DNA from 3 places in the Paenibacillus sp. FSL H8-0175 genome. Region 3 is predicted to be linked to each of the others. Evidence: predicted binding sites of a transcription regulator. Region 3 holds the regulator's gene; each other region holds the start of a gene.
The links. Region 3 encodes LexA, which represses DNA repair genes until DNA is damaged. Its sites were predicted from a motif close to CGAACATATGTTCG; they were not measured.

Region 1 (7,590 bases), 280 kb from region 3:
CAGACGGGTAGCCGCGCCAGTATTCTCGTCTAACTCTGCAAATAAACCGTGAAGCTGCCACTTGCCTTCATCAACAACAAATCGTGCTGGAAGCTGTGTAGTGAACTTATAAAGTACTGCATCTCTTTCCATACCCAGAATCCCTTCGCTTGAACCAACCATGCCCGCATCGGTCAAGTAAGCCGTTCCACCCGGCAAAATCACATCATCATTCGTCTGAACGTGAGTATGGGTCCCTACTACAATTGATGCGCGACCATCCATGAAATAGCCCATGGCGATTTTCTCAGAGGTAACCTCTGCATGGAAATCAACGAGAATGCATTTATGATCTCTACGTAGCTCTTCCACAATTTCTTCACCCACACGGAAAGGACAATCAATCGCAGGCAAAAATGTACGGCCTTGCAGGTTAACTATAGCTAGCTCTTTGCCGTTACCTTTAACAACTGTATATCCTCTTCCCGGTGTTCCTGGAGGAAAATTAGCAGGACGGATAATCCGGGCCTCATCGTCGATAAACTCGAAGATGTCCTTGTTGTCCCATGTGTGATTACCCATGGTGATTCCGTGAACGCCCCAGTTAAAAAATTCATTTGCGATCGCTTTAGTAATACCTCTACCGGCAGCAGAATTCTCACCGTTAACTATGATTATATGTGGTTGATATTTGCTTTTTAATGAGGGCAACATCTCCCGAAGTGCCTTCCTGCCTACACTACCTACGATATCTCCAATGAATAGTACTTTAATGTTTCTCTCCTCCTAATCTTAACCTCTTCATCTAGCGGATAAGTCTTCATATTTAAAAGAAAAAAGGCCCCGCTTAGGGGCCAATTTTCATCAAATATAAGAAAGTATAAGTTATATCTTATCCTTTAACCTTATATTCCTAGCAGAAACATATACCAGGAAACGATCATAAATATCGTTATTTCCCAAGAGTATGTTATCTACTTATTGCCTATTTAGCGTATTCAACAGCCCGTGTCTCACGAATAACGGTAACCTTGATATGTCCTGGATAATCCAGTTCACTTTCAATCATCTTCGTAATATCGCGAGCAAGACGGAATGCCTCTGCATCGTCAATCTTCTCTGGCTGTACCATCACGCGCACCTCACGGCCCGCTTGAATAGCAAATGATTTCTCAACGCCTTCGAACGACTCTGAGATTTCTTCCAGTTTCTCTAGACGTTTAATATACGTTTCCAGTGTTTCACGGCGAGCACCAGGTCTAGCAGCCGACAATGCGTCAGCGGCACCAACCAACATAGCAATAACCGAGGTAGCTTCGCAGTCTCCATGATGAGATGCGATACTGTTGATAACAACCGGATGTTCTTTATATTTCTTCGCTAGTTCAACGCCGATCTCAACATGCGAACCTTCCACTTCATGATCCAGCGCTTTGCCGATATCATGGAGTAATCCTGCACGTTTTGCAAGCACGATGTCTTCCCCAAGCTCACCGGCCATCAGTCCTGTTAAATAAGCAACCTCCATGGAGTGCTTCAATACATTTTGACCATAGCTTGTACGGAATTTCAGACGCCCCAGAATCTTGATCAAATCTGGATGCAAACCGTGAACGCCCACTTCGAAAGTAGCTTGTTCACCATATTCCCGAATCCGTTCGTCCACTTCTTTGCGGGATTTCTCCACCATCTCTTCAATACGAGCGGGGTGAATACGTCCATCAGCCACCAATTTCTCAAGTGCCGTACGGGCCACTTCACGGCGGATTGGATCAAATCCTGACAAAATAACTGCTTCCGGCGTATCATCAATAATGAGGTCGATACCTGTAAGAGTTTCCAAAGCACGAATATTACGGCCTTCACGACCGATAATCCGACCTTTCATCTCTTCATTCGGCAACGTAACAACTGAAACCGTTGTTTCCGCTACGTGATCAGCTGCACAGCGTTGGATAGCGAGTGTGATGATTTCACGGGATTTCTTATCCGCTTCTTCTTTCGCCTGCTGTTCAATTTCTTTGATCATTTGTGCCGTTTCATGGCGAACTTCTTGCTCAACATTGCTAAGAATGATACTTCTTGCATCTTCGATGCTTAAATTGGAGATACGTTCCAATTCAGTGACTTGGTTTTTGTAAATAACATCAATTTGCTGTTGGGTTTCATCAATTCGTTTCTCTTTGTTAGCTACTTGTTCTTCTTTTCTTTCAAGCGATTCCATTTTTTTATCCAGAGATTCTTCCTTTTGCAGCAAACGTCTCTCTTGCCGTTGGATTTCATTCCGACGTTCACGAGTTTCTTTCTCAGCTTCAGTACGGATTCTATGGACTTCGTCCTTAGCTTCCAATACTGTTTCTTTCTTCAGCGCCTCAGCGTCCTTCTTCGCATTCTCAACGATGACAACGGCTTCTCTTTCTGCGCTTTGGATTTTAGCTTCTGCAAGGGATTTACGAATAAAATAACCGAACCCAAAGAATATTGCAGCTACAACGAGAACGATAATGACCCAGATCCATGATTCCAGCATCTGTTCACCTCCTCGTTGGTTCCTCTCCAAGGTATATCCCTGGGAATTGTGCAGTTGTTTAACTATCCGTTCATCACCATACAAAAAACCGGTAAACAACCGATTGCCATACTGCACATGCTGCACATGCACACTGCCCGCCTTATCCGGCGATTACATTTCATATGAGTTGTACGTGAACCGTTTAAAACAGTCTCCTTTTTGGGAAGGAAAAAGGATTCTAATTTTATGCCGATTCATGTTATATTTTATTATTTATAAAAAGACATTGTCAAGAGAGTCGATATACGCATTAATGTCAAGAGAATCAGTGATTCTAGTAAAACTCCTCATCTTCACCTTCATAATTGTCTTCCGCAAGTAAAGTATTGATCACTTGGCGAACCATATCGCCCGAAAATCCACGGCGCATAAGGAAGGCTCCAGTCTTTCTTCGCTTATCTGAAGCTTCTCCACGGATGAGATTCCATTTCTTGCGCCCAGTTTCGAGTGCGCTCTCCAGCTCTTGTTCAGGAGTAATATTCTCCAAAGCTTCCGATATAAGGGTTTTGTCTATCCCTTTCTCACGTAGCTCTTGTCGAATCCACATCTTCCCTTTCCGCTGGTTCGCTATTCGTTGCTCTGCCCATTGCTTAGCATATAAAGGGTCATCAAGAAGTCTTTCCTCCTGCAGCCGCTGCACCACTTCCGCAATAATAGTCTCTCCTATTTCCTTCTGGCGTAAACGGCGAGTCATTTCCATAGCGGTGCGTGGTTTACGTTCTAGATAACGGAGGCCTTCTACATAAGCTCGTTGACGCTCATCAGCTACAACAATTTCAACCAAATCAGCCTTCATAAAAGAATTACCAGTAATCATTCGATATTTAATCATGACGTCCTCGTGCACAGTCATGTTATATGCTCCGAAATGTATGATATAACGGTGATCAGATTTCTTTTGACGTTCTACTTTAGTGATCTCTAAGAGTTCTCCTTCAGGAAAATCAGATAACACCTGCTCATCTTGTTCTTCTGCTTCAAAATCCAGTTGTATTACCATAGTTGTTTGTCACCTCGTAGCAATAGATCGGTTATCGTCTTACTTTCATTACTTGTTAAGAAAAGACACCCTGCAACAATCAATCACAGGGCGTCCTATTGCTTAATATACTATTCGATTTCGAGAAGCAATTTCTCTTCTTCTTCTTGCTCTGCAATAATATCTTCATTCTTCGGCGCAGCAACAATAGTGGATAAATTACTTGCTTCACGGATCTTATTCTCAATAATAAGGGCAATATCCTGATGTTCCTTCAAAAACTGTTTAGCATTCTCACGGCCTTGACCGAGACGCTCGCCTTCGTAGGAATACCATGCACCACTCTTATTCACGATATCCATTTCAGTACCGATATCTACAAGACTTCCCTCTTTGGAAATCCCTTCACCGTACATAATATCAACATCAGCCTGTTTAAAAGGAGGGGCTACTTTATTCTTCACAATCTTGATCTTAGTACGGTTACCAACCACATCGTTCCCCATCTTGATGCTCTCTACGCGACGTACATCTAAACGTACAGAAGAGTAGAATTTCAATGCACGACCACCCGGAGTTGTCTCAGGGTTACCGAACATAACACCGATCTTCTCACGAAGCTGGTTGATAAAGATAGCGATCGTATTGGATTTGCTAATGGCACCAGAAAGCTTACGAAGTGCTTGAGACATCAAGCGAGCCTGCAATCCGACGTGGGAATCACCCATATCGCCTTCAATTTCAGCCTTAGGTACCAAAGCAGCAACGGAGTCAACGACAATAATATCAACGGCTCCACTACGAACGAGTGCTTCGGCGATTTCCAGCGCTTGTTCACCCGTGTCTGGCTGAGAAAGCAGCAACTCATCGATATTTACGCCCAAGTTACGTGCATATTTCGGATCAAGCGCATGCTCGGCATCGATAAATGCAGCTTGTCCGCCTTGTCTTTGCACTTCTGCAATAGCATGAAGAGCAACTGTTGTTTTACCTGAAGATTCCGGTCCATATACTTCAATAATACGTCCCTTTGGAAGTCCGCCTATACCTAACGCAATATCAAGTGCCAAAGATCCGCTAGGTACAACTTCCACTTGCATATGCGTGGATTCTCCCAGTTTCATTACCGAACCTTTACCAAATTGTTTTTCTATTTGACGAAGCGCCATATCAAGCGCTGCACGACGATCTGACAATCAGACCACTTCCTTCACTGTTTATAGTAATATAATAACGTGTTTTTAAGGTCTTGCCAAGCTTTTTTTCGAACATACATTCGTTTTTTTTGTCTTGGGCGTTATTTATCCCTTTTATTGTAAGCCTCCCTCCGGAGATAGAAGTTAATTAAATTCCCCACTTCACCGGACATCAACGACTTATGATCATGAGTAGTCATCGTGATCAAAATCTCTGCAAATATACAAAAAACCGCAGCAAAGAAATCTCAGTGCCACGGTTCTTCCGTATGTGTTTATTATAACTGGGCTAATCTCCCATTACAAGTCTGAACCCTCAAGAGGTGTCTCCACCTTGCGTTCCTCAAGTCTCCGCCACAGACGATACAGCAGAGCCTTTACAGTACGCAACCGGATATTTTCCCGTGTACCTTTAAGATTAAGCTCATAGACCTCTGTCTTACGTCCCCGTTCAGCCAAGCCGATAAATACAAGTCCAACAGGCTTGCGCTCAGAATAACCCGGTCCAGCCACACCCGTAACAGATAAGCCGAAATCGCTGTCAGCAATCATTCTCACTTGGTCAGCCAACACCTCGGCAACTTCTCGACTTACGGCTCCAGGAGCATTGGGTCCCTCCAAATAAGCACTTGGCACATTCAGTAACTTTTTCTTTAAGTCATTCGAATAGCAGACGATTCCGCCGGCAAACATCGAAGCACTGCCTGGAATATTTGTTATGCTCTCCATCAGCAAACCTCCGGTGCAGCTCTCTGCCGCACTTAAGGTCAGGCCGGCATCCGCCATCCAATCCACAATCAATTGCTCCAGCGGCACATCAATGTTCGCATACAAATGTTCCGGCAAAATCTCCTTGATTTGTTGTTCCAGTATCTCCAGCTTTTTTGTAGCTTCATGCTCAGAAGGGGCCTTTGTCGAAATACGAACAGTTACCTCTCCCTCTTTGGCATACGGAGCAATCGTTGGATCAGTCTGACTGCGAATCAGTTCGATGAGCTTGTCCTCCAGCAGTGATTCTCCGATGCCGGCAAATTTGAGCATTTTTGAATAAAGCGGTGTTTCGTTCGTCAAGGCGTGCTGCTGTAGCCACGGTACTGCTTTATCTACGAACATCGGTTTCATCTCACGAGGTGGACCTGGAAGCACAATATAATATTTCTTCTCATGCTCAAAAGCAATCCCAACCGCAAGACCGATTTCATTCGGCAACGGTGTAGTTCCTTCAATTATAAGTGCCTGTTTGCGGTTATTTTCGGTCATAACGATCTTACGATCATCAAAGAAACGTTGTACATGATCCATCGCCAAACGATCAATATGGAGCGTTCTACCTAGCGATGCAGCCAGTGCGTCTTTAGTCAGATCATCCTCAGTGGGGCCAATTCCGCCCGTAAAGATAATAACGTCAGCCCGACTCTGAGCGATCTCGATGGCTTGCTGTAGGCGGCTGCTGTTATCACCGACAACGGTTTGAAAGTATACATCGATCCCGATGGCAGCTAGCTCGATAGACAAAAACTGGGCATTACTATTCACGATTTGACCGAGCAAAAGCTCTGTCCCTACTGCAATAATCTCCGCTTTCATACCTGGCTTTCGCCTCCTCGTTATAATGTAGGTACACTGCTTTTGGATTTCAAAAAAGGTAATAGGTGCTTCACCTATTACCTTTCCTTGTATATCCAGCTTACATGCTTACGCATTATGCAGCTGTAGCAGATCCTTATTCTTCACAAAATAATCAATTCCAGAATAAATAGTGATCAGCGCTGCGGCCCAAATAGCAATATCGTCTACAGGAATACTGACAAATTGAAATGGGAAATTATTCAACAACAGCAGTGAGATCGCAACAATTTGTACAACCGTCTTTATCTTGCCCCATTTGCTGGCGGCAACCACTTTTCCCTCTAGCAATGCAATCTGGCGAAGTCCGGTGACTGCAAACTCACGACTGATGATTACAATAGCAATCCATGAATCGCATCTGCCCAGCTCCACAAGTGAAATCAGAACTGCAGATACCAGCAGTTTGTCCGCAAGTGGATCAAGGAGTTTACCGAGATTGGTGACCATATTATATTTCCTAGCAATGTAGCCGTCTATTCCATCCGTGCTGGCCGCAAGCAAAAAGATTACAGCTGCTACCAAATGATTAACAGATAGCTGAAACGAGCCCCAATGTATCGGTTCTGGATAAAAACTGAAATCCACCAGTAAAAAAAACATCATAATCGGGATCAGGCAAATACGAGCTAGCGTGATGCGGTTGGGCAAATTCACTGAAGTTTTCCTCCCCTAAATCGTTCATACAAATTGCCTAAATCAGGCTAATCCATTTCTACTTAAGCAAGTATATTATAGCAATAAATAGGTGTCAAAAAAACAGAAAGCACCCCGCGTTGTTAGTGCTAATAAGCACTGCGGGGCACAAAATTCTATTTCATGTTCATGAATTGTAGATCCAGCGGCAAATCAGCTTTACGCAAGATCTGAATAATCTGCTGCAAATCGTCGCGGCTCTTACCGGTTACACGAATTTGATCCCCTTGGATTTGGCTCTTCACCTTTAATTTTGAATCACGGATCAGAATATTAATTTTTTTCGCATTCTCCTGATCAATGCCTTGCTTAAGCCCTAAACGTTGACGTACAGATCCCAGGGAAGCCGGTTCTACTTTACCGAAATCCAGATTTTTTAGGGTAATGCCTCTTTTCACCATCTTTGATTGTAAAATATCAATAACAGCGTTGAGCTTATATTCGTCTTCAGAGGCGATTATAAGTGCGTCTTTCTCCAGCTTCAGACTGCTTTTGCTGTTCTTAAAATCAAAGCGGTTGTCGATCTCTTTCTCTGTTTGGTG
Region 2 (7,590 bases), 1.6 Mb from region 3:
GAAGTGCTGACAAGCTGTGCTCTTGAACCCTTGGGAACATTCTATGCAAATGCCGGATAACCTCAGAGGGAAGGAGAGCTTTGCCCTCATCATCCGCTGTAGCGTAGCTAATCCAGAGCTTTCGGCTTCCTGTCGTTAGTGCATTATAGATCAGAAACCGCTCGTCCAGCAGTTTACGAGAAGCGCCGGGAGCAAGCTCCATTCCAGCATTCTCTAGTACGGAGCGTTCACCTTCCGAGAGAATTCCATCTTCCTTAAACTGCGCAGGCACAACACCTTCATTAAATCCAAGCAAAAAAGCGTATTTAACCCCCGTTGGGCGAGTCCGATCCATATTGCCGACCAATACTTGATCCAGTGCGGGCGGAACTAGTCCCATTTTAAGTTCAGCAAGACCTGTCTCTAGAACTCCAGTGAACACTTCAAACTCAAGTCTTTCATTACCCATCATTTCTACTATCTGATCTAGAAGATCAAGTACCGCACCCCACAACTGGCTATGTTCCCTAGCCTTCTCGGGTTGGCCCTTCTCCATAGACTTAACACTGAGTTTCTCCAGCTTTCGCGCAACATCCGTCTCTTCAAGCAGCTTGTACAATGCCGTACAAAGTTCAAGACCGCTACGACTTTTCTGGATTCTTTTCTCAAAAGCAAATAATGGACCTGTTATACTAGCACGGCATCGTTCCATAGTAGCAAGCAGTTCATCATCCATCTGTCTGCCGCCTTCCAGCGACAAGCTAGGAATACCTTTCCAGGAGCGGCCATCTGTCCAGCGGTACCCCTGAATCCCACAAGCCAGCACATAGTTTTCTAAAGCATCCATATCTTCACGCGTAATACTACCGTCTAGCGGAAGCAGAAGCTCCGTCTTTACGCAACGGAATACATCCTCATAACGCCAGCGACGACGCACTACATCCAATGCGGAACGTATAAACTCCACTAGCGGATGATGCAGCTCATTCACCTTCTGGTCCAGAAAAAATGGCACTCCATAATCTTGGAACAACGGCTGAACCAGCTGCTCGTAATCGCCAATATTGCGCATCAATACGGCCATTTCGCCATATTTTGCACCTTCATCCCGCGCCAGTCTAGTCATTTCGCGCAGGGCTCCCTCAACCTCTGCTCTGTGCGAAACTGCGGCGCCTATGGATATAGCCTCTCTTGCCAGTTCATCCGCACCTATCCAAGCCTTCCTGCGATCATATCCCCGTTCAAGGTGAGCAAGTACTGGACTTTCTTCAAAACGTGGAAGAACCATTGGCTCCAGCAGCTCGTCCCATACATCAATGCCCAGCTCTTCAGCAATTCCACGCAGTTTAATGTAAGTAACCGCAGTTGGGTGAAACAATTCAAGCTCATTCAACTGATCTCCATAGGGGTAAGGACGATCAATTGTAAGCGAAACCGTCAGCTTCGAAGCTTGCTGCATCAATTCTCGAAGCACTACGAATTCCTGCGGAGTAAATCCATGGAACCCATCTACCCAAATCTCTGCCCCGCGAATGTAGGAGGAATCTGGAATATGCTCAGCCAGTTCTGCTAAACGATCCTCTTCATCGATATAAAGACGGGACATTTCCTTCTCTAAATCGCTAAATACCAGCTGCAAATCATCCAGCTTACCCTCAAGAATAGGACTTCTTGCAATAGCTCCTCGCATAGCGGACAGCTGTTCCTCTAAATCAGTGGAACCCAAACAGCAACGTTTCATCTCCATGTGCAGTTGGTTCAGACGTTCCACAAAACCCGGTCTGTCTGCTGAGGCACCGAATAATTTCAGTTCCTCTTTGCGGCGACTGATGATTTTGTAAATTAACATTTTCTTACCTTCTTCACTGATTGGCAGACTTGCACTGCCACCAGTTTCCTGCTTCACACGATAGGCAAGCCGCGAAAAACTCAGTGTCTGCGCCCGAAGGCTTCCCTTCACATTCCCTACGGTCAGAAGCCCCCGTTCTGCTCCAAAAGAACCTTGCTCTGGCACAAGAATAATAATCGGCGCACCAAGCGGTTCCTTTTCTAAGGAAGAAGAGATAGATTCCCATATTTTTGTTGTCTTGCCACTGCCCGAGCGGCCTAGTAAAAAGGTTACCGGCATAAATGATAGACTCCTTCCGTAGCGGAGAAAATATATAGAATACAGGGTGAAATATCCACCCATTGATTACACTCCAATTAAAAAAGTTCAGTGATTCCTCGTCCCCTCAGTATATCATAACCACACTAATCGGAACATGTGTTTGCTAGTATTTTCTAATGTTTTACAAAGGATAAACAGCTACGAGTACAAATAAAAAAAGCAAACCTCCGAATTTTGGCGGCTTGCTTTTTAGAGTGTTTAGTTTGTTTTTAATGCCAGATGTGCAACGTTAGATTGGAGCTGCCAATGTCAGAGCATAGGGTCAATGTTAGACTGTTCAGCGTTCGGCGTTCAATACTCAACACCCCGCACTCAACATTAGCACTCTACACCGATCGTTTTGTAATCCGCATTCCGCATATCATAATTCAATAAGCATCATTCGTTGTTTACCATTTAGTATTCCGAATTTAACATTCAACATTTCGGCTCGGCTTGTTTCATTAATTACTTACGGACCCAGGAGCCGTTATTCGTGGATTCAGTGCTGTTATGGCAGCTTTTCGGACCCCACTGACGCTATTCTTCGAAAATGTGTGACATTACGGGTGTTTTTGGGGCAATAGCGCCTTTGGGGTCCGTAAGAATTCAATAATAGCCTGTTTGCGCTAAATAGAGTCATCTGAGTCCGTTAGCAACTCCTTGCATTACAGTCGACTCACGACCACCCTACGTCCAGCCCGTTTATCCTACTTGTTACTTGGCACTGTAAACCTTTTTGACCTTCAGGCTTATTTTTTACTCCGCACTTCAAAAATCGCAAACTTCAGATAGTGTCCTTCGTTAACGCCAAGTATTTGTGGGTGGTCTTTGCCTGTGGCCCGCCATTCCACAAGTCTCAGCACCTTGCCAGCATCTTTAGCCGCATCGGCAATCGTTTCGAGGAACAGATCTGGCTGCATATGGTAAGAACAGCTTGCGGTAACCAAATAGCCGCCTTCGTTCACCAGCTTCATCCCGTGCAGATTGATATCCTTGTAACCACGACAAGCGCCAGCTACTGCACTTTTGGTTTTGGCAAACGCCGGAGGGTCCAGGATGACTACATCCCAAGTTCTTCCTCCACCTGCTGTCATCGGCTTGGATGTGTCGGTTTTGGCTGTTTTGCCTCCGGTTTTAGGATTTGCAGCAGCTGCTGCCGTCTCTGTTCCACTTGCAACTGTCGCCCGTTCAGAACGTTCCTCTAGTCCTTTAACCTGATTCCGTAGATATGCAAAAGCATCATCCACTACGAATTCAACACGATCGCTAAAGCCGTTCAGCTCCACATTCACTTTGGCACTCTCAATGGCGTGTGCTGAAACATCAAGGCAGGTTACTTTTTTCGCGCCATACTTGCAGGCATGCAGCGTGAAGCTGCCCGTATGCGAGAAGCATTCCAGCACTGTCGCACCGTCCCAATAAGGGAACGTTACATGTTTGCCGCTCTTATTAACTGGTAAGGTCTGTAGTGAACCATCCTCAGTTTCAATTTCCTGTAGCGTAATGCCGCTTCGTCCTCCCCACCCTTTCATGAGCGGAGCAATGGAAGCTCTATTCTCACGTTGGTCAAAGAAGTAACCTGTCTTCTGGCCCTCTTCAATATCAACGACCAGCTTCAGGCCATTCTCGCTCACGGTTACATGCCTTGGACATTCCCCGTACAGCACACCCGTTGTCTGCTCCATACCTTCAAGCTCGCGCACACTAACATCACTGCGCTCATAGATTCCGCGCGGTGCCATAACCTGCACCAATGCTTCGACGATTTCTGCACGCCGCTTGTCCATTCCGAGGGTAAGCAGCTGCACAACCAAAATATCTCCGAATCGATCTACAATAAGCCCCGGCAAAAAGTCCGCTTCACCATAAACCAAGCGATAAGCATCCGCACCCGGAAGGAACCGGTTTCTGTGTTGCAGACAATTCGCAAACCGTTCTGCAAAAAAGGCTGTATCCATGATCGCAAGGGGTCCCTGCGATACAATTCTTACCCGAATCTGTGACGCTGGATTGTAATATCCCACGGCCAAAAATCGGCCCTGATGATTAAGGACATCTACTAATCCCCCCGCTTCCGGATTCCCTTCTACCGATGCGACTTCACCTGCATAGACCCATGGATGGCCCTGTTCCAGTCTTTTTTTGCGATTGCGTTCTAAAATAACCGATGGCAATGACTTCAACTCCCTGTTTTTCTAAAAATGTTTTTATACATGTCCCATGCAATACATTCATATATTGGTGTACAACCCTCGTCCAAAGGAGTATGCCCTATGTTCAGTGATTTGCTGTTCCCTATCATATATGGTCTTGTTATCTTTCTAGCCGGCATGAAGCTGATGGAAACGGCGTTGTCCAAGCTAGCAGGCCCTCTATTAACTACAAGCCTAAATAGAGCTACCTCAACACCTATTAAAGGAATGATTGCCAGCAGCCTGTTGTCCGCCTTACTCCAGAGCAGTACTGCTGTAACGGTGTTGACTATCGGCATGGTCAATGCCGGCCTGCTTACCTATGCCCGCACACTTGGCATTATCCTGGGCAGCAACATCGGCACCACATTAACTACAGAATTGATCGGACTTCAGATCAATACCATGGCCACGCCCTTGCTGGCAGCCTCGCTCAGTCTGTGGGCAGCGGCAGTTATTGCAGGCGAACTGCCGCCTACATCGCGAGTGGCAGAGCTCTGCCACAAAATATCCCCGCCGCTGCAATTTATCAGTCTGGCTGTATCAGGCTTCTCCCTCGTCCTATGGGGCATCGCTGTCATGCAGTCTATCGGCGGAATACTTCAGGAAAGTGGCTTATTCCTCTGGTTCCTAAACCATGCCGCTACTAGTGCCTTATGGGGGCTCGCCGCTGGAGCGTGCCTAACAGCCATGCTCCATAGCAGCGCTGCTGTCATAGCTATGGCTATGAGCATTGCCGCCTCGGGTGCCATGCCGCCTGAGCTAGGTATAGCCATTGTGCTGGGCGCCAACGTAGGCACCTGTGTCACAGCGGTCATCGCTTCCATCGGCGGCACGCCATCCGGCGTCTTCGTCGCTTGGTCCCATGTTGCGCTTAATGTAGGCGGTGCACTACTATTCTTGCCCATGATCGGGCTGCTACAAGCAAGTGCTGCATGGATTGGTGGAGGCCCTGCTTCACAAATCGCCCACGCCCAGACCATTTTCAACGTAGTCTGCTCACTTCTAGCACTGCCATTATGCTACCTGTCTATATGGTCAAAACTGGAGAAACGTCTTCAGTCTTAACAAAAAGGTGCCGTTTATTATAATCCCAGTTTTCCACAACTGTACTATTATACTTCAATCGAAAATATTATAAAACCGCGAACCGTCGTAAAAAGTGATCACCGTCGAGAAAATTCCAATCAGCGCAAACAAAGCCAATGCAAAATAATCGTCTCTCGTGAACGGGCGACGGCTATACCAAGTTCGTTTGGTCTCAGTGCCAAAGCCGCGCAGCTCCATAGCGGTACTGATATTTTCAATCCGCTCGATACTAGTCAGAATTAGGGGCATCAGAATCGAAATGATATTTTTTAGCCGCTTAGGCAGCTTTTCTTTTCTAGAAATATCTATTCCCCTTGCTTGAGCAGAAAACGATATATTCTCATAATCTCGTTGAATATCCGGAATGTACCGCAGTGCCAGCGATACAGAATATGCAATTTTATAGTTCACTCCAACTCTATTTAAGGATGCTGCAAATTCACTGGGATTGGTCGTTAGAAGAAATAATAATGCCATAGGAATGACCACCGCATATTTCAGGGCAATATTGAATTGATAAAATAGCTGCTCCCAAGTTACCGTATACCGGCCTGCAATATGCATAATATCATGACGTGTCCCGTAAACACGTACGCCCTCCAAAGGAGAAAAAATAAAGATAGCTATATGATTAAGCAAAAAGAAAATCAAAATAAAATATAATACGAAAGCATAATCCTGAAATTGAACTTTGGAAATTCTAAAGGCAAGCAAACTAAATAACAGCATCACAATTAGACATCTTGTATCATATGTAATCATCCCCGTCACAGACCACACTACAAATAAAATCAACTTCGTAGCGCCGGTAAGACGGTGAATAGGTGAATCCTGCTTCGTAAAAGTTAACATTTTGGCCTTCATCCGCCTCGGCTCCTCCTATCATACGCAATAAACCTTCTAACGAACTCCTCCGGTTGTTTCAATCCAGCTTTTATAGCTAGGGCAAAAAGCGAGGTTTCTTTCAAGTTCGCTTTTTTCACCACATCAGTATTCGTTAATATTCGCTCAGGGCTATCATCCGCAAGCTTCACGCCATCAGCTAACACTATAGCTCTATCGGCATATTCCAGCATCAAGTGCATATCATGCGTAATCATAATGACCGTCATCCCCTGCCCCCGCAGCGTCAAGAGAAACTCCATCATTTCGTTATAATGCCTGTAATCCTGAGCAGCAGTCGGTTCATCCAAAATGATCACTTCCGGCTCCAGTACCAGAATGGCGGCAATCGTGACCCGTTTCTTTTGGCCGTAACTGAGCGCCGAGATCGGCCAGCTGCGAAAAACATAAAGTCCGCACACCTTCAAGACTTGATGGACGCGTTCACGAACGAGCTCCTCAGGGCAACCTCGGAGTCTTAGTCCTAGGGCAACCTCATCATATAAAAGTGTCTTAGAAATCATATGATTGGGATTTTGCATAACAAAACCAATCCGCTCTGCCCGCTCCTTAATCGTGTCCTGAGCAATATCACGCCCATGCATCCGTATTGATCCGGAAGTAGGTTTATAGAAGCCACAAATCAGCTTAGAAACTGTAGATTTCCCAGCCCCATTTCGCCCCGCTATACAGACCATCTCTCCTTTATGAATACAGAGATTGAGCTTATCCAGCACCTGCTGATTTTTTTCGTATCCAAAAGAAATATCTTGCAGTTCAAGGATGGGTGGGCTCTCCAGCTTATCCTGGCGTGATTGATTGCACTCATACCAGATCTTAAGTTTATTAGAACACGCCTCCAACTGAATATCGTTCACATGCTGCGGATTCATATTTGCTGTAATCGAACATCCGGCATACTTCAAAGCCGTTAAATAGAGAGGTTCCCGAATGCCAACTTCTGAAAGCAACGTTGTGCTCAACAGCTCTGCAGCCGGCATATCCGCCGCAATACGTCCTTCATGGATCACAATAATACGATCCACCGCCCGATGCAGCACCTCTTCAAGACGATGCTCGATCATAATAACGGTTTTACCTGTCTCTTTATGCACTCGATCAATAAGCTCAATCGCTTTTGTACCGGTATAAGGATCTAAGCTTGCCAGCGGTTCATCAAAGAGCAGGATGTCCACATCACCTACCAGTACACCTGCCAAGGACGTTTTTTGCTTTTGTCCACCCGATAACTCCTGAGGAGAAGAGGCCAGAAAATCGTGGATATCCACCGCTCTT
Region 3 (7,590 bases):
TTCGTACGTTTCCCTTTATGCTTAATGACTACAGCTCCACGCGAAAGGGTGATTTTCTCAATATCTGCAGCTGGAAGTCCGCGTTCGCGATTGAATTTAATAGTGGACAGTCTTGCTTTTTCCACCTTCAAGTACGGACGACGGAAGAACAATAGCGCTGCCAGCAAATAGTACAGTACTACTCCCAGCCAATTAGCCAGCATGCCATTACCTTTGGCCTGATCAATAGAACCAACTACCCAAAACATAGTGCCAAGTATCACTAACACTACCGGAAATGCAATGTTGCGACCTTTAAAGACTTCGGCATTCTGGGTAGGAGATTTAGAGGCATAAATCGTATCCTTGCCTTGCTTCTTTCTTTGCTTGTTGATTTGCTGTGTGTTGCGTTGAACCATTCTTTCCCAAGAACGGGCCATGTGCGTTCCCCCTAGTCATCCTGAAATATCTATGAAAAGGAACAGCGAGCTAATGTTTAAGCCCCTTGTTACCTTGTTCATGCTCATCGTTATCTACCACTTCAATAGTATTTAATTGTGCTCGGAAGTTATTGCGGATATTCCCCAGGTAAATTTCACGAAGCTTGGCGCGTTCCGCCACTTCCTCTTGATTAAGGCCTACGCTCTTCTGTTTGCGTGCCAATTCGTTAATTCGCGCGACCAACTCATCAATATTCAATACTTTCCCTCCCCCTATAAATTAATTCTAACTCTGCCATGAGAAAAAGAGCTTGTCAAGGTCTACTCCCTGCAAGCTCTACTGGTCATTCTATTATGTTCTCAGAAAATTAATAAATAGGTAAAGTAAGTATGTCTCCAGCGTTAATTTGACTACTCTTAATCCCACTTGAACGTTTAATTCCTTCTATATAAACAACTGTCTTCATATCAGCTGGTTTATTCTTAAGGGCAATACTCCATAGTGTATCTCCACGTTCAACCACAATCCGCTTCTCTTCCTTCATTATAGTCGTCGATCCTGCAAATACATTTCCCACTACTGTTAGGCCAGATAATACTAGCACGAAAATCAATATTAACTTAATAAAGAAATCTTGACGGAACAACGAAATCATCCCTCCAAGCAAACGTTCCGTTATCTCTTTCACCTTAGCGGAATTACGGGCAACGTCATTATGTCCTATAGATTCAACCACTGGGGCCTTATCGTAGATGCTGCGGTATGTACTGTATTTTAGCATAATCATCATCCTCCAAACACTTGTTCTTACTTTCGAATTTATAATAACACGAACATGTGTTTTGTTCAATACTATTTCAGAACAATTGTTCTCTTTTTTTCGAGAGACTCAAGCGGTTCATTTTATTATCATTTGTCTACCATTTTTTAACTCTAGCAGATTAATATTTATAATAGTTAGAACTTATGTTTGTGCGAACGGTAGTTCTATGTTATAATTTTCCCAAACATTACTATATGGGGTTGATTCCAATGTCAAAGATTTCAAGTCGCCAGCTGGCGATCCTGGAATTTATACGAAGCGAAGTCCGCAGCAAGGGTTATCCACCTTCCGTCCGGGAAATTGGAGAAGCTGTTGGCCTTGCTTCCAGCTCCACAGTTCACGGTCATTTGGACCGGCTTGAGAAGAAGGGACTTATTCGTCGAGATCCAACGAAGCCACGTGCAATAGAATTACTAGGCCAAGAGGATTCAGAGAATGTTCACCAATTCGCGCAGACCATCTCACGGATTCCTGTCGTAGGTAAAGTTACCGCCGGGGTACCTATCACTGCTACAGAGAATATCGAAGACTACTTCCCACTTCCTACTCACTATGTAGGTGACAACAAAGTATTTATGCTGTCTGTCATGGGTGATAGTATGGTGGACGCAGGCATTATGAATGGTGACTATGTGATTGTTCGCCAACAACAAACAGCGGACAACGGAGATATCGTTGTAGCCATGACCGAAGAAGATGAAGCAACCGTTAAGACCTTTTACAAGGAACGTGATCATATACGGCTTCAGCCGGAGAATCCAGCTTATGAGCCGCTTCGCCTTAATCGCGTAACTATTCTCGGAAGAGTCATCGGATTGTTTCGAGATATCCACTAAGTATGCACTTCTAACATAAAAGGCTGGTCCGCATATGCGGAACAGCCTTTTTTCTACGTTTTTTTGCTTTTCCAACCACTTACGAACATTTGTTCCCAATGGCTAAAATGGCCATTTTCTATGAATAACCCTTTAGGCGTTCTGCTCATATCCTAATTAGAAAGGAGTGTTGCGTATAATGCCCAACTACCGAATTATTGTAGATCTGACCCAACGAATGTTATATCTTCTGGACAATGATATTGTGATTAGAGGTTTCCCTGTCGGCATCGGTAAGATGTTAACCCAATCCCCAGTGGGTGAATTCACTATTATTAACAAACAACCCGACCCAGGGGGTCCCTTCGGTGTGTTTTGGATGGGACTGTCTAAACCACACTACGGAATTCATGGAAACAATGACCCTTCCTCCATTGGGAAAGAGGTGTCCCACGGCTGCATCCGGATGTACAACGAGGATGTGTTAGCACTCGCTGCTATTGTCCCTATAGGCACACGAGTAACGATAAGAAATTAAATTCGAATGGAGGCTCGGCAACCCCCAAATCACATTAAAAAATGGGGGTCATTACATAAGTAAGTATTTTTTCATTAGCATACTAGGAGTTTGGTGATTATATGTCGAATATTGTTAACAGGATTGCAAATTGAAAAGGATGTGTTTAGTTTGAATAATTCAAAAATTAGAACCCTCGTCGATTTTAAAGTCGATGCACTGGGTAAGCTGTCCGGTTTACTTTTAAATGATGAACAAGCTAGTGGAAAAAAAGTGAATTTGCTCACCTCTTTTGGCAGCATTCAGGGAATCGTCTCTCCAACCGTCTCCAACAAAGAGGATGTATTTGATTTAAAATCTTTGATGGATGATGTAATTGTAGACGAATACATATCTTATTTGGGAGCAGAACACCCTGATAAAAATTTCAGCTATAACTTTGTTGTCCTCAATGACGTTACTGTAAGACCTTATGCTAGTTATGGGACTCCGATCGAATACAAACAGCTGATTGTTTATACCGATCATATCACTGCCTTCAATTTTCTATAGGTTTACATAATCACCTTAAAAAGCACTCTTGCAGCAACCCCAAATTTTGCATCATTTGCAGAATCGGAAGGTTTCTCTGGGTGCTTTTTTTGGGTTAATCGTGAAGTCGATCCTATAATTCCACGAATTTCCCTTTTAAAAGATACTAGTGGAGATCATTCAGGCATATCTTTCAATAAGCAACAATTTGAGTCTAATGAGATAACTAGGAGGTGTGATTATATGCTGATTATCTTGATGTACTTATTTGCTATTTTAGGAGTTGTTTTAATTCTAAGTGCCGCCATTATAAAATTGAAAACGCTATCTGCTTCATCTGAAATTTCTAAGCTAGTTAATGCGACCTCATCTTTTAACATCAGCTTCACCAAAACATTCATTCCCCCCAATCAATCTCACTTGATCGCACTTAACGAGCCTAATAAAAAATTAGCAATTGGCACCAAAAATCCGAAGAGTAACAAAAAAGCAGTAGCAAAGCTATACTCATTTGATAATGTAATGGGATCCGAGATTGTGGTTAACGCACTTACCCTTTCAAAAGTATCCAAAAGACATCAAAACAGCAAAACTACTGCAACAAGTGCAGATATTAATGTCCTTAAGGACACCGATGAAGAAGCTAATGTGATAGAAGAGCTTACGCTTAAAATATATATGAACAGCAAAGAAACGCCTGTGTATTGTATCTCCTTCTTGCCGGGTTTATTGCCTATTCAACAATCCGACAACCAGTACAAGGAAGCTTACTCCCAAGTACAACAATTGCATGCACTGTTCAGGTCAATCGTATCTGAATAATTAAGTTGTTTTTTGCGCAATAAGATGTGTGAATTATTTTTCGCAAAAGCCTTTGATGTAGACACCATATCGCCATACCCTCATTTGTTTTCGACATAGAAAAATCTAAAATTGCACACTAAACCCATCAAACTGGTGAATGCCCGTACCATGTGCTACTACCTTTTGCTCACGTAACTCACGAACCGCCTTTTTGACCTCTTGTAAAATAGATGGATCTAAACCCAGTGTATTATGAGAACCGAATACTTGGGTAACTCCTGGAATTTCCGTAATCTTTTCTAAGGATGCCACTAAATCAACCGGACTAGTCGAAGGGTAAAAGGCATAGATTGGCGTAACGTCATACAATAAATCACCTGTAAACAGATATCCGTTGGCATGATCAAAAAGGCTGATATGACCTGGCGAATGACCTGGTGTATGGTATATTTCTATTTTACGCCCGCCTATGTCGAGCACATCCCCTTCTTGTAAAAGAGCTGTTGGCTTCCCTTGAAAAGGTATGTAGGTGTTAGGATCAAAGGTTTCAGGAACAGGAAGGGTGATGTCCCGGCTCATATCTTTTCGAATCTGGGCAAGGGACAAGCCTTTTATTCCGTTAATCAGCCAATCCTCATCCGCTTTATGAACATAGATTGTCTCGAATTGCCCATGACTGCCAATATGATCTGCATGCACATGCGTAGTTATGACAGCGATAGGTAAATCCGTTAACTGATCCGTTATTCTTTTTATATTATCAATACCTAATCCCGTATCAATTAACGCGGCTTGTTTTTGCCCCAAGAGTAAAAAAGAATGCACCTTTTCCCAATGTCCATATTCACTGATTGCATAGGTGGTCGGATCAATTTCCGTTACTGTAAACCAACGATCTTTACTCAATTACGCTCCCCCATTCCATTTTCCCCTTACATGCTCTTCTCCCTTACAATAATCCGCCTGTTCATCTGCTTGATAGATTTCTTGATAGGGCAAAATGTTGATTTTGCCTGAGTCTGGATATTCGCAAACATCTATTCCCTGATTCGTTCGGAGATCCAGATACCTGCATGGTGCATCGGAATGATTATAAAGCTGGTGCGCCCCTTCCGGTCCCATTTCAAAAAATATTACATCCCCTTCAGTAACCTCCGTAAAACCCTCGGGTGTTCTTAACATCGCTTTTCCCGTTAAAATCACAAATATTTCTTCAGCATTTCTATGAAAATGATAAGGAAAAGAATATTTATCAGGATCTAAAGATCTGATATCAAAAACTAAATGCTTGGAGCCCACCATTTCAGCTAACCTTTCACTCGTATGCCAAGCAAACTCTGGGATCGGGGACTGTTTTTGTGTAAAAGAGACCGTATTTTCATTAAAAATCTTCACCATCTGCAACACTCCTCCTTATGTTGTGCGTTCATTTACAACAAATAAAGAATCCCAGCTACAGCTAATGAAATAAGACCACCTAAAGCGGACCAATTCGCTACTTTTTTTTTAGCTTTACGGTCTTGCTTAGATTCCGAATAAAAGTTACCTCTTTGTTGTGTACCTGTCGTGAAGGCTCCAACACATATACCTGAAATTATAAAGAAGCCCAATCCTATGTAAATAAAAATTTGCATGAACTTACTCCTTCCCAGGAAAGAATTAGTTATCTATATATAAGATATTTTAACATTAAATCCCTCTACTACGTGCCCTGACTTTCGGACCCAGATGACGCTATTTGCTAATTTTCAGCCTTTGGAGCATGGTTTCGGACTCCAGTGACGTTATTCCTAAAAAAGAAGCTCATATTAGGTCTTTTTATTGCCAATTGCGACTATGGAGTCCTTTATTATCCCAAATGTAGGGTAAAGCTTCGTATAAGGTCTGCTGGATCCTATAGCAGGCTCATACGCGAAATTTGCAACCTCAGCAAACGAAAATTGGCGTTCGAATGAAGTAAGGTACCAAAAAGAAGAAGAAGTGTGCCAACAACCATTTTTTTGATTATGGTTATGGCACACCCCTTCTACTCCGCACAACTCCTTCGGCTCTGATCACACTTAATTCCTTTCAAGTTCAAGTGTTGCCAGTGAAACCATCACCCAAGGTGCAAACTTATTCGACGAATCCCCCTTAGGATTGTGTATCCGAAAAAGAAAAGCTTCCCCCGCCTGATTCTTCCAGACCATATAATCTTCTATCCCTTTATCACCGGTTGCCTGCAGATATAGTTCAGCAAAACCTAGAGGATGTTCAATTAGTTCCCCGCTATGGTCGTTGGCTTTGCCAATTGCAGAAAGCTCGGTTTGTCCCTGCTGCTTCAAAGCTGTGAGATCGTAATCGGCAGGTAAGTGTTTAATTTCGGCATAATAGGTTGGATCCTCAGTTAATGATAAACGACCAGACTGTGAGTCTAGTGTGAAACCCTGAAAAACATACAGGGAATATCCATCACCTTTCCCAAGTGTACCTTCTTGCCCTGAGACCCCTCCCTCCTGTTCACCAAATGCTTTGGTCTTTGGCCGATCGGATGTTAGAGGATCAGTGGCCTCCGGACTGGCGGACTCCTGCGCCTCCATAGAAGGAGTAGCAGAAGGTTCAGGAGTGCTTGTAGCTTCAACAACTGGCATTGTCGCTGCACTTGACGCTGTAGGTTTTGCCTCGTCTGTTGTTTTATTGTTACTACATGCACCGAGAATTGAGGAAGACAGAAGAATACTAGTAACTGTAGTTAATAATATTTTTTTCATTACGCACCTCCTTATTACTATATTAGTTATTACCCACATGAGTGACGTGTCCTCTTATTCTTCAAACCTTTTCTCAATTTTATTGCTACGGATTGAAAAATTTCAAACAATCGACTCGTTCTTATTTACAGCTATGGAGTTGTGCTCGAAATTCAAATTGTTCCCGGACGATTCGGGCACCAACTATCTTAATTAATGCCACCAGATTCCATAAAGTGACCCATGAGATCTTAGTTCTTCTCGGTTTTTTAAGGTTAATTGGACTGAGCAAGAGCAAGGTAGACGATAAAACAATTAAGTAAAACAAATTCCACAAAACACTTTAATTAACACATTTTCAGAAAAAAATTAAATAGCGACTCACAGCCAACCGCGGGGGGGTTCTGTAAATCGCCATTCTTAATGATCTGTAACTCAGATTGTGCCAGTCCGTGCATATCTGTGACAATCACGATAGCGGATTTGGTGGAAGGTGCGGAAGTATTGTAGCTATTGGTACTTTTATTGGTATCAGCGAACGTATAGGTGCGTTGATTGACATATATGAACCGTTACTAATAATTATTTAACCAGAAGCCCTCGAAGAAGTCGACTTCGAATCACTGCCACCAGGACTGGCTGAATTTGATATAAGACCCATCAAATTATAATGCCTCGTCAGCATTATCACTGACGAGGCGATTTTCACATCGTATTAGCTAGGTGTCTCATTGAGCTATCGTTCTCCGTTAGTTGAATCCACCCGTGGAATGTAAAACTTGGCCGGTAATCCACTCCCCATCATCGGTGGCTAAGAATGCAACCAGACGAGCTGCATCCTTAGGCAATCCTACTCTACCTGTTACAAATTGCTTAGATAACTGCTGTCGTAGGTCAGGAGTCATCCAGCCGGTGTCTGTGGGTCCAGGATTTATCGCATTTACGGTGATG

Region 1: recA (recombinase RecA) is a predicted target of LexA. The motif match lies at 4,796-4,809, and genes of this name have one in related genera.
Region 2: addB (helicase-exonuclease AddAB subunit AddB) is a predicted target of LexA. The motif match lies at 2,239-2,252, and genes of this name have one in related genera.

The regions. Positions count from the first base shown of each region.
Region 1 covers NZ_CP150299.1:4,247,265-4,254,854, forward strand. The annotation lists gene MHH46_RS18820 (TIGR00282 family metallophosphoesterase) at 1-753, opposite strand, end outside; gene rny (ribonuclease Y) at 965-2,509, opposite strand; gene MHH46_RS18830 (regulatory protein RecX) at 2,826-3,551, opposite strand; gene recA (recombinase RecA) at 3,662-4,726, opposite strand; gene MHH46_RS18840 (competence/damage-inducible protein A) at 5,027-6,313, opposite strand; gene pgsA (CDP-diacylglycerol--glycerol-3-phosphate 3-phosphatidyltransferase) at 6,422-7,009, opposite strand; gene MHH46_RS18850 (YajQ family cyclic di-GMP-binding protein) at 7,165-7,590, opposite strand, start outside.
Region 2 covers NZ_CP150299.1:5,521,625-5,529,214, forward strand. The annotation lists gene addB (helicase-exonuclease AddAB subunit AddB) at 1-2,107, opposite strand, end outside; gene MHH46_RS24545 (class I SAM-dependent rRNA methyltransferase) at 2,881-4,305, opposite strand; gene MHH46_RS24550 (Na/Pi cotransporter family protein) at 4,405-5,391, shown strand; gene MHH46_RS24555 (energy-coupling factor transporter transmembrane protein EcfT) at 5,446-6,276, opposite strand; gene MHH46_RS24560 (ABC transporter ATP-binding protein) at 6,273-7,590, opposite strand, start outside.
Region 3 covers NZ_CP150299.1:3,969,425-3,977,014, forward strand. The annotation lists gene MHH46_RS17660 (hypothetical protein) at 1-419, opposite strand, end outside; gene MHH46_RS17665 (DUF896 domain-containing protein) at 469-678, opposite strand; gene MHH46_RS17670 (LysM peptidoglycan-binding domain-containing protein) at 788-1,201, opposite strand; gene lexA (transcriptional repressor LexA) at 1,453-2,079, shown strand; gene MHH46_RS17680 (L,D-transpeptidase) at 2,258-2,596, shown strand; gene MHH46_RS17685 (hypothetical protein) at 2,747-3,127, shown strand; gene MHH46_RS17690 (hypothetical protein) at 3,350-3,928, shown strand; gene MHH46_RS17695 (MBL fold metallo-hydrolase) at 4,034-4,816, opposite strand; gene MHH46_RS17700 (cupin domain-containing protein) at 4,817-5,308, opposite strand; gene MHH46_RS17705 (DUF5316 domain-containing protein) at 5,341-5,544, opposite strand; gene MHH46_RS17710 (hypothetical protein) at 5,971-6,660, opposite strand; gene MHH46_RS17715 (SDR family oxidoreductase) at 7,389-7,590, opposite strand, start outside.